Regions from separate parts of the Rhizobium sp. WYCCWR 11128 genome, predicted to be linked through region 2. Evidence: predicted binding sites of a transcription regulator. Region 2 holds the regulator's gene; the other holds the start of a gene.
The links. Region 2 encodes LexA, which represses DNA repair genes until DNA is damaged. Its sites were predicted from a motif close to TGTTCNNNNTGTGTTCNG; they were not measured.
Positions count from the first base shown of each region.

Region 1: a site for LexA is predicted at 1,733-1,750, ahead of recA (recombinase RecA). Genes of this name have one in related genera too.

Region 1 is NZ_JACCEZ010000001.1:916,330-921,044, forward strand. It holds gene HX898_RS04435 (pseudouridine-5'-phosphate glycosidase) at 1-550, opposite strand, end outside; gene HX898_RS04440 (carbohydrate kinase family protein) at 623-1,567, opposite strand; gene recA (recombinase RecA) at 1,797-2,891, shown strand; gene alaS (alanine--tRNA ligase) at 3,045-4,715, shown strand, end outside.
Region 2 is NZ_JACCEZ010000001.1:1,308,508-1,313,222, forward strand. It holds gene eno (phosphopyruvate hydratase) at 1-122, opposite strand, end outside; gene kdsA (3-deoxy-8-phosphooctulonate synthase) at 272-1,117, opposite strand; gene HX898_RS06355 (VOC family protein) at 1,114-2,007, opposite strand; gene lexA (transcriptional repressor LexA) at 2,206-2,925, shown strand; gene HX898_RS06365 (ComEC/Rec2 family competence protein) at 2,906-4,715, opposite strand, start outside.

The sequences.
Region 1 (4,715 bases), 390 kb from region 2:
CAGGCACGCCGCGAGTTTCCAGCACTTCCAGCGTCTTCGGAATGTCGAGGATCGCCTTGGCGCCGGCGCAGACGACGATGACGCCGGTGCGAGCGAGTTCCTCGAGATCGGCTGATATATCGAAGCTTTCTTCGGCACCGCGATGCACGCCGCCGATGCCGCCTGTGGCAAAGACACGGATGCCGGCGCGCGCCGCCGCGATCATCGTGGCCGCGACCGTGGTGGCGCCGGTGCGGCGCTCGGCGATGGCGAAGGCGAGATCGGCGCGCGACACCTTCATCACTTCGGTCGCCTTGGCGAGTTGCTCCAGTTCCGCGGCTTCAAGACCAATATGCAGCGTGCCGTGAATGACGGCGATCGTTGCCGGCACTGCACCCTGTTCGCGGATGATCGCCTCGACGCTGCGGGCCATCTCGATATTGCCGGGATAGGGCATGCCGTGGGTGATAATGGTCGATTCCAGCGCCACCAGCGGTGCGCCGCGCTGCTTGGCGCTGGCGACTTCCTTCGAATAGGCGATCGGCAGAAGAGGGGAGATGGGCTTGGTCATGGTCTTGTCCTGTGATCGACAGAGCATGATGCCGAAGTGACGACATCATGCTCAACTATTTAATCAGCCGCTTCAATGCAGAATTCTGATCTGGGGAACAAGGGCAAGCGCCTCATTCAGCAGATCGGGCGTCAGATTTTCGTTGACGGCGTGCCGCGACTGCACGGTCAGTATGGCGGCCGCAGTGCCGTGGCGGACGGCCTCTTCGAGCGAAAGGCCTGATATCAATGCGGCGAGTGTGCCGGCCGCAAGAGAATCGCCGGCACCCGTAACATCGGCGACGGTGTCGGCGATCGGTGGCTGCAGCGTCATGGCGCGGCCCTCGCAAAGCGCGACGAGCTCGCGCCGGCCGCGGGTGACGACGGCATTCCTGATGCCAATTTCATTCAGCAACGGCCGCCAGCCCGCAGCCTCTTCCGGCCGCTCGCCGGTAAGGGCGGCAGCTTCAGCCTCATTCAGGAACAGGTAGTCGATATCCCCGATGCAGGGTTTCAGCCTGACGACCTTGGCCGGCGAGATGGCGATTGCCGCAACAGGCTTGGCGAGGGAATGCGCCTTTGCGACGATCGCCGCGATCGTCTCTTCCGGCAGGTTGGCATCGAAGAGGATGAAATCGTGGGCGGCGAAGGCCTCCCGCACCCAGCGGATGGACAGACGCCGCGGCACGAAGAAGCGGTAGAGATCCATGTCGGCAAGGGCGATCACCAGATTGCCGTCCTTCTCGATGATCGCCGTGTAGCTCGGCGTCTTGCGGTCGAGGAAGACGAAGGGCCGGTCGTCGATGCCGGCGAAATCGGCAGCTTCTCCGACCGTCTCGCCCATCGGATCGCCGCCGCGCGGCGAGATCATCGTCACCTGAAAACCGAGCCTTGCCAGGTTGCGCGCCGCATTGAAGCCACCGCCGCCCGGCTCCTCGAACCATGTGCCGGGATTGCTGGCGCCAGGCGCCGTCTCGCCGGAGATGCGGCCGCGCCGGTCGATATGGGCGCCGCCGAGAACAAGAATCTTTTTCTTCATCCGATCCGCTCTCCCGATGCCCGAAGGACGAATCGATACGGTGCGCCCTGACGCGGCGGAGTCGGCACTTTTGGCCTAAGCCGTTGCTTTTTATTGATAAAACAAATGCAGAACACGTGTCGTTTTACCTTTTTCTTTCAACTGTTTGATCGCCTATTGCGAGAATGGAACAAATAGGGTACAAACTCGACATTGCTTGAGCGGCTTCAATAACCTAAAGGTGGATCGGATGTCTCAGAATTCATTGCGGCTGGTAGAGGACAAATCGGTGGACAAAAGCAAGGCGCTTGAAGCGGCACTCTCACAGATAGAGCGGTCGTTCGGCAAGGGCTCGATCATGAAACTCGGCTCCAACGAGAATGTTGTCGAGATCGAGACGATCTCGACCGGCTCGCTTGGTCTCGATATTGCACTCGGCGTTGGTGGCCTGCCGAGGGGCCGCATCATCGAGATCTACGGGCCGGAAAGCTCCGGTAAGACCACGCTTGCATTGCAGACGATTGCCGAAGCGCAGAAGAAGGGCGGCATCTGCGCCTTCGTCGATGCCGAACATGCGCTCGATCCCGTCTATGCCCGCAAGCTTGGCGTCGACCTGCAGAACCTTCTGATCTCGCAACCCGATACCGGCGAGCAGGCGCTTGAAATCACCGATACGCTGGTGCGCTCCGGCGCCGTCGACGTTCTCGTCGTCGACTCGGTCGCTGCCCTGACGCCGCGTGCCGAAATCGAAGGCGAGATGGGCGATAGCCTTCCCGGTCTTCAGGCGCGCCTGATGAGCCAGGCGCTGCGCAAGCTCACCGCTTCGATCTCGAAGTCGAACACCATGGTTATCTTCATCAACCAGATCCGCATGAAGATCGGCGTTATGTTCGGTTCGCCGGAAACGACGACGGGCGGCAATGCGCTGAAGTTCTATGCTTCCGTGCGCCTAGACATCCGCCGCATCGGCGCGGTCAAGGAGCGCGAAGAGGTGATCGGCAACCAGACCCGCGTCAAGGTCGTCAAGAACAAGATGGCGCCGCCCTTCAAGCAGGTCGAGTTCGACATCATGTATGGCGAGGGTGTTTCCAAGACCGGCGAACTGGTCGATCTCGGCGTCAAGGCCGGCATCGTCGAGAAGTCGGGCGCCTGGTTCTCCTATAACAGCCAGCGCCTCGGCCAGGGCCGTGAAAACGCCAAGACCTTCCTGCGCGACAATCCGGATCTCGCCCGCGAGATCGAACTGTCGCTGCGCCAGAATGCCGGCCTGATCGCCGACCGCTTCCTGCAGAACGGCGGACCGGACCCCGATGACGGCGATGGCGATGCCACTGCGGAAATGTAATTTTCGCGCCTAAACTCATCGGACAGTTCCAACCGGCCGCATTCCTGATGAGAATGCGGCCGGTTTTGTTTGTCTGCTGGACAGCGGCGGGGGTGAACGTTAAAAGCCGATGAATTTAAATTACCTGCCTCCGGCAGCATTGAAGGGCATAGCATGAGCGGTGTGAACGATATCCGGTCGACCTTCCTCGACTATTTCAAGAAGAACGGCCATGAGATCGTTCCGTCGAGCCCGCTCGTGCCGCGCAACGACCCGACGCTGATGTTCACCAATGCCGGCATGGTGCAGTTCAAGAACGTCTTCACCGGCCTCGAAAAGCGTCCCTATTCGACGGCGACGTCTTCGCAGAAATGCGTGCGAGCCGGCGGCAAGCACAACGACCTCGACAATGTCGGTTATACTGCACGCCACCTGACCTTTTTCGAGATGCTCGGCAACTTCTCCTTCGGCGACTATTTCAAGGAGAATGCGATCGAGCTTGCCTGGAAGCTCGTCACCGAAGGCTTCGACCTTCCGAAGAACCGCCTGCTGGTGACCGTCTATTCCGAGGACGAAGAAGCTGCGACGCTGTGGAAGAAGATCGCCGGCTTTTCCGACGACAAGATCATCCGCATCCCGACCTCAGACAATTTCTGGCAGATGGGCGATACCGGCCCCTGCGGCCCGTGCTCGGAAATCTTCATCGACCAGGGTGAGAATGTCTGGGGCGGCCCTCCGGGCTCGCCGGAGGAAGATGGCGACCGGTTCCTGGAATTCTGGAACCTCGTCTTCATGCAGTTCGAGCAGACTGCACCCGGCGAGCGCTCGCCGCTGCCGCGTCCGTCGATCGATACCGGCATGGGGCTGGAGCGCATGGCCGCCGTTCTGCAGGGCGTTCAGAGCGTATTCGACACCGATCTCTTCCGCACGCTGATCGGCACCATCGAGGACACGATGGGCGTCAAGGCGGAAGGCAGCGCCAGCCACCGCGTCATCGCCGACCATCTGCGCTCCTCGGCCTTCCTGATCGCTGACGGCGTGCTTCCGTCGAATGAGGGCCGCGGTTATGTGCTGCGCCGCATCATGCGCCGCGCCATGCGCCATGCACAGCTGCTCGGCGCCAAGGAACCGCTGGTCTACAAGTTGCTGCCGACGCTGGTGCAGCAGATGGGCCGCGCCTATCCGGAACTGGTGCGCGCCGAGGCGCTGATCTCGGAAACGCTGAAGCTGGAGGAAAACCGCTTCCGCAAGACGTTGGAACGAGGCCTGTCGCTTCTGTCGGACGCGACGACGGATCTTTCCAAGGGCGATATGCTGGATGGTGAGACCGCCTTCAAGCTCTACGACACCTACGGCTTCCCGCTCGATCTGACGCAGGATGCACTGCGTGCCCGTGAGATCGGTGTCGACATCTCCGGCTTCACCGATGCGATGCAGCGCCAGAAGGCCGAAGCCCGCTCGCACTGGGCGGGTTCCGGCGAGAAGGCAACGGAAACCGTCTGGTTCGAGCTTCGGGAAAAACACGGCGCCACCGAATTCCTCGGATACGATACCGAGACGGCCGAGGGTGTCGTGCAGGCAATCGTCAAGGACGGCGCTGTCGCTGCCGAGGCGTCGGCCGGCGACAAGGTGCAGATCGTCGTCAGCCAGACGCCGTTCTACGGCGAATCCGGCGGCCAGATGGGCGATACCGGCGTGATCTCGTCCGACCACGGCAAGATCGAGATTTCAGATACGCAGAAGAGGGGCGAAGGTCTGTTCGTGCATCAGGGTACCGTCGTCGACGGCGTGTTCAAGGATGGCGATGCGGTCGTGCTGACCGTCGATCATGCCCGCCGGTCGCGG
Region 2 (4,715 bases):
GCGCCCGAGGGAACCGCCGCGCGGCCCATGCTGCCATCTTCGAGATAGACATCGACTTCGACGGTGGGGTTGCCACGGCTATCGAGAATCTCGCGGGCGATGATATCGGTGATTGCAGTCATGGGTTCTTCCTGCTCGGTGGGTGATAAATGGTTCGAAACCTGTCTTAGTCGAAGGCGTGCAAATTACAATGCTGCAATAGCCTTCGGACCAGCGTTCGGATGTGGCCTATAGTACGATCATGTCAGACTGTTGAACGTCAAGCTGAACCTTAGGCCTTGGCGACCGCATCGAAGGCAAGCAGCTTTTCGAGAAGCCGCGGCATGTCCTTGAGATAGACCATGTTCGGGCCGTCGGAAGGGGCATTGTCGGGGTCCTGATGGGTTTCGACGAAGACACCAGCAATACCGGCAGCCACAGCGGCGCGCGCCAGGGTTTCCACGAATTCCCGCTGACCGCCGGAGGATTCGCCCTGGCCGCCCGGCTGCGCCACGGAATGGGTCGCATCGAAGATAACGGGCGCGCCCATCGCCGCCATGATCGGCAACGAACGCATGTCGGAAATCAGCGTATTGTAGCCGAATGAGGCGCCGCGCTCGCACAGCAGCACGTTCGGATTGCCGCTGGCATTGAGCTTCTTCAGGACGTTCTTCATATCCCAGGGAGCGAGGAACTGGCCCTTCTTGACATTGACGACGCGGCCGGTCTTGGCGGCGGCGATAAGAAGGTCGGTCTGGCGGCAAAGGAAGGCCGGGATCTGCAGGACATCGACGACCTTTGCCACCTCCCCGCATTGCTCGGCGGTATGAACGTCGGTCAGGACGGGAAAGCCGAATTCCTTCTTGAGGTCGGCAAAGACCTCCATGCCCTTTTCGATCCCGATACCGCGTTCGGCCGAAAGCGAGGTCCGGTTCGCTTTGTCGAAGGAGCTCTTGTAGACGAGGCCGATGCCGAGCTTTCCGCAAAGCTCTTTCAGCGTGCCGGCAACCATGAAGGCGTGGTCGCGGCTCTCCATCTGGCAGGGACCGGCAATCAGCGACAGGCGGCCGGTATTGGAAAAAGTGACCTGGCCTTGGCCTTCGCCGATCCTGACTTCGGAATTCGTATCAGTGCTCATCGTGTTTCCTCGAAGGCGAAGAGCGTGCCCTGCCCGGGCGCGGGCTTCACCAGAATGCGATTGTTCTTGCGCGTGTATGTCACCCCGTTAGCAGCCAAATGCGCTTCTGTCACGGCAAGATCGGCGACAGTGAAGAGGATTGCCCGGCCGCGCAGGCCGCGATCTGCGGATGAGCCGGCGATGTCGAAATAGGCCTCCAGCCCTTCCGGCGTCATCAGGCTGATTTTCGCATTCGATGCTGCGATATTGACGCCGAACCCGGTCTTCTCGACTGCCGATTGCGCCACGGCAAGGCTGACGAAGGCAGCGAAGGCGGCCGGCTCCGGCGTGCAAAGCGCGATCTCGATTAGGCCGGTGACGCCATTGGCATGCGTCTCCAGCGCGGCGCGGTCAGCCGGCAGCGTGACGCGCTCGACGGTGAAGAGCAGGAGATCAGGCGCGCGCAGGTCGCCGGCGAAAGCCAGCTTGAAGCCGGCAATCGTCTCGGAACCGTCCGGCATCGTCATCGGCCGGGTGAACTGCAGCATCTCGCCGGCGCTCGATCCGTTGCCGACGAAATTCTGATGATCGATGCCGGCATCCTTGCTGCCGAAAGCCAGCCCCGAAAGCCCCTCCTCGCCACAGCGGAAGCGAAAGGCCTGGTTGCGGGCGGTGAAGACATTGCCTTGCCGCGCTGATGCCTCGCTCTCCTCGACGCTCGCAATCCCGAGCGGCTCCAGATAGGTCTTGTCGGCAAAGAAGACGCAGGCATTCTCCGTTCCGAAGGGATGGCGCGCATCGGCGGCAACAGTGAAGCCGAGCTTGCCGAGCCTCTCGCGCGCCAGATCGATATTGACGACCGGCAGCACGACATGATCCAGCGGGTGCGGTTTGGCGGAGTGCTCGTTCATGATATCCCCCTCTCCTAACACGGCAGAGATGTGTGAGAGTGCCGCCCAAGGCAAGACTTGTGTGCCAATCCGGCGAATGAAAATAAAAATCTCAACGAGTTGGCGCCAAGTTTTACGGAAATTTAGCTACTTGCGGAACACATATGGAACATATAGTGTCTGTTCTGGATTTGTTTCAATCACGAGGTCACAACGTCGATGCTCACGCGCAAACAACAGGAGCTTCTCCTTTTCATTCATGAGCGCATGAAGGAATCCGGCGTTCCGCCATCTTTCGACGAAATGAAGGATGCCCTGGACCTCGCCTCCAAGTCCGGGATTCATCGCTTGATTACGGCGCTGGAGGAGCGAGGCTTCATTCGCCGCCTACCGAACCGCGCCCGCGCGCTTGAGGTCATCAAGCTTCCGGAGGCCTACAGCCCCAGCATTCAGCCCCGGCGCGGCTTTTCGCCGAGCGTCATCGAGGGCAGCCTCGGCAAACCGCAGCCGGTCACCGCCCCTGCTCCCGCAAAGCCCGTCGCCGACAACGGCAACTCGGTCTCCGTGCCGGTCATGGGCCGAATCGCTGCCGGTGTGCCGATCTCGGCGATCCAGAACAATACCCACGACATCGTCGTTCCGGCCGACATGCTCGGCTCCGGTGAACATTATGCGCTGGAGGTCAAGGGCGATTCGATGATCGACGCAGGCATCTTCGACGGCGACACCGTGATCATTCGCAACGGCAGCACCGCAAGTCCTGGCGACATCGTCGTTGCTCTCGTCGACGACGAAGAAGCGACACTCAAGCGCTTCCGCCGCAAGGGCGCCTCGATCGCGCTGGAGGCCGCCAACCCGGCTTACGAGACCCGGATTTTCGGGCCGGACCGTGTCAAGGTTCAGGGTAAACTCGTCGGTCTCATTCGCCGCTATCACTGACATTGGCTAGGCCCGATTCGGTAAAGCTGTTGCTGCGCCAGTCATAGGCGCGATGGCGCATCCATGGCCGCGACAATGCATCGAATGCGGTTGCGACCTCCAGGCCGGCGTCCGTGAAGCGCAACTCGATGGATCCGGTCCTGCGCAGCGTCTCACCGGTGAAGAGCGTCGCACCCGAGCGGCAGCTGTTGAAGCGAAGGCGGACCGAGGTCACGACGATATCGGCCGCGTCGCATGCCGGACCGAGATAGGCGGCATTGTCGATGACAGCAACCACCTGACCATTGGCGAGCCTTGATGTGCACCAGGCCTTCTTGACGCAGGAAAAGCGGTTTGCGTCACCGCCCGCTGTGGCCGCCCGCATCGCGGTCCTTGCTTCGTTCTGCTGATCGCGGGAAAGCCTGACGCGGCGGTCTTCTCCCTCAGGCGGGATAGCAGGACCATCCAGCATCTTCGGCGGATCATGCCTCGGCAGGACCAGCGCTCTCTGCCACTGGTCGAAGATGAAATCCGGCGGTCTTTCACGGTTGGACGCCATGGCTGCCGCCTCGACGATTGCGACGAGACTGCCATCCTCCGAAATCACCAAATCCGGCGGACGGGGACCCGGCAGAAGCAGCAGGATGAGCGTTGCGACCGCGATGATCGATGTGCCGACATGGCGCAACCGGGTGCGGAGCAGCGTCAGCAGCAGAAAGCCTGCCACGGCGACGGCGAAATACCAGGCGGGCAAGCGGCCGACGTCTATATTGCCATCCCAGCCGGACACCGTCTTTGCGACCGCGATCACCAGATCGAGGCCGAATCCCACCACCTTCCAAGGCAAAACGTCCAGGCCGAAAGGCATGAGCAGCATCGCCAGCAGGCCGGCCGGCATGATGATGAAGGAGATGATCGGCATTGTCGCGAGGTTTGCCGGCAGGCCGTAGGCGGTCAGGCGATGAAAATGCTCGATCGAAAACAGCGCGGTGGAAAAACCGCCGATCAGCGAGGTCAGGAAGATGCCGCCGAAGAAGCCCGCAACCGTAACGAATGGCCTGATGATCGGCAGCTTCAGGAAGGCGTTTTCGCGGACGCGCCGGTCCTTCCACAGCTGATAGCCCGAGACCAGCGCCAATGTCGCTGCAAAAGACATCTGGAAGCTCGGACCCAAAACCTCGGACGGCGAAATGACGATGATGACGAGCGCGGAGAGAGCGACATTGCGCAGGCTGATCGACGGCCGGTCGAAGAAGACGGCAACCAACATGATGGCCATCATGATGAAGGCGCGTTCGGCAGAGACCGCAAAGCCCGAAATCAGGAAATAGGCGGTGACAGCGATGAGCGCGCCGGCGGCAGCGATCTTCTTCGTCGGGTAGGCCTCAGCAATGCCGGGAAAGAGGCTGAGCAGCATCCGGAAGCCGACGAAGAAGATGCCGGCCGACAGTGCCATGTTGAGGCCGGAGATGGCGATGATATGAGCCAGACCGGACTGGCGCAGCGCCTCCGTCGTCTCATTCGAGATGGCACGCCGCTCGTCCGTCACCAGAGCAGCGGCGAAAGCGCCGGTGTCGCCGGGCAGGATCGACCTTATGCGGTCACCAATGCCGCTGCGCAGCCGGTAGAGCCCTTCGAGCAGCGTTTCAGCCGTCGATCTGGCAGCCTGGGGACCAGCCTGCGCATCGACCTTCGTCGGTGCACCGTAGAAGAAGCCGTTGGCGCCGATGCCATCGAAATAGGCACCGAAGGAGAAGTCGTTGAGTTCGGGAAGTGCCGGACCTGCCGGCGGCGTCAGCCGCGCCCTGCCG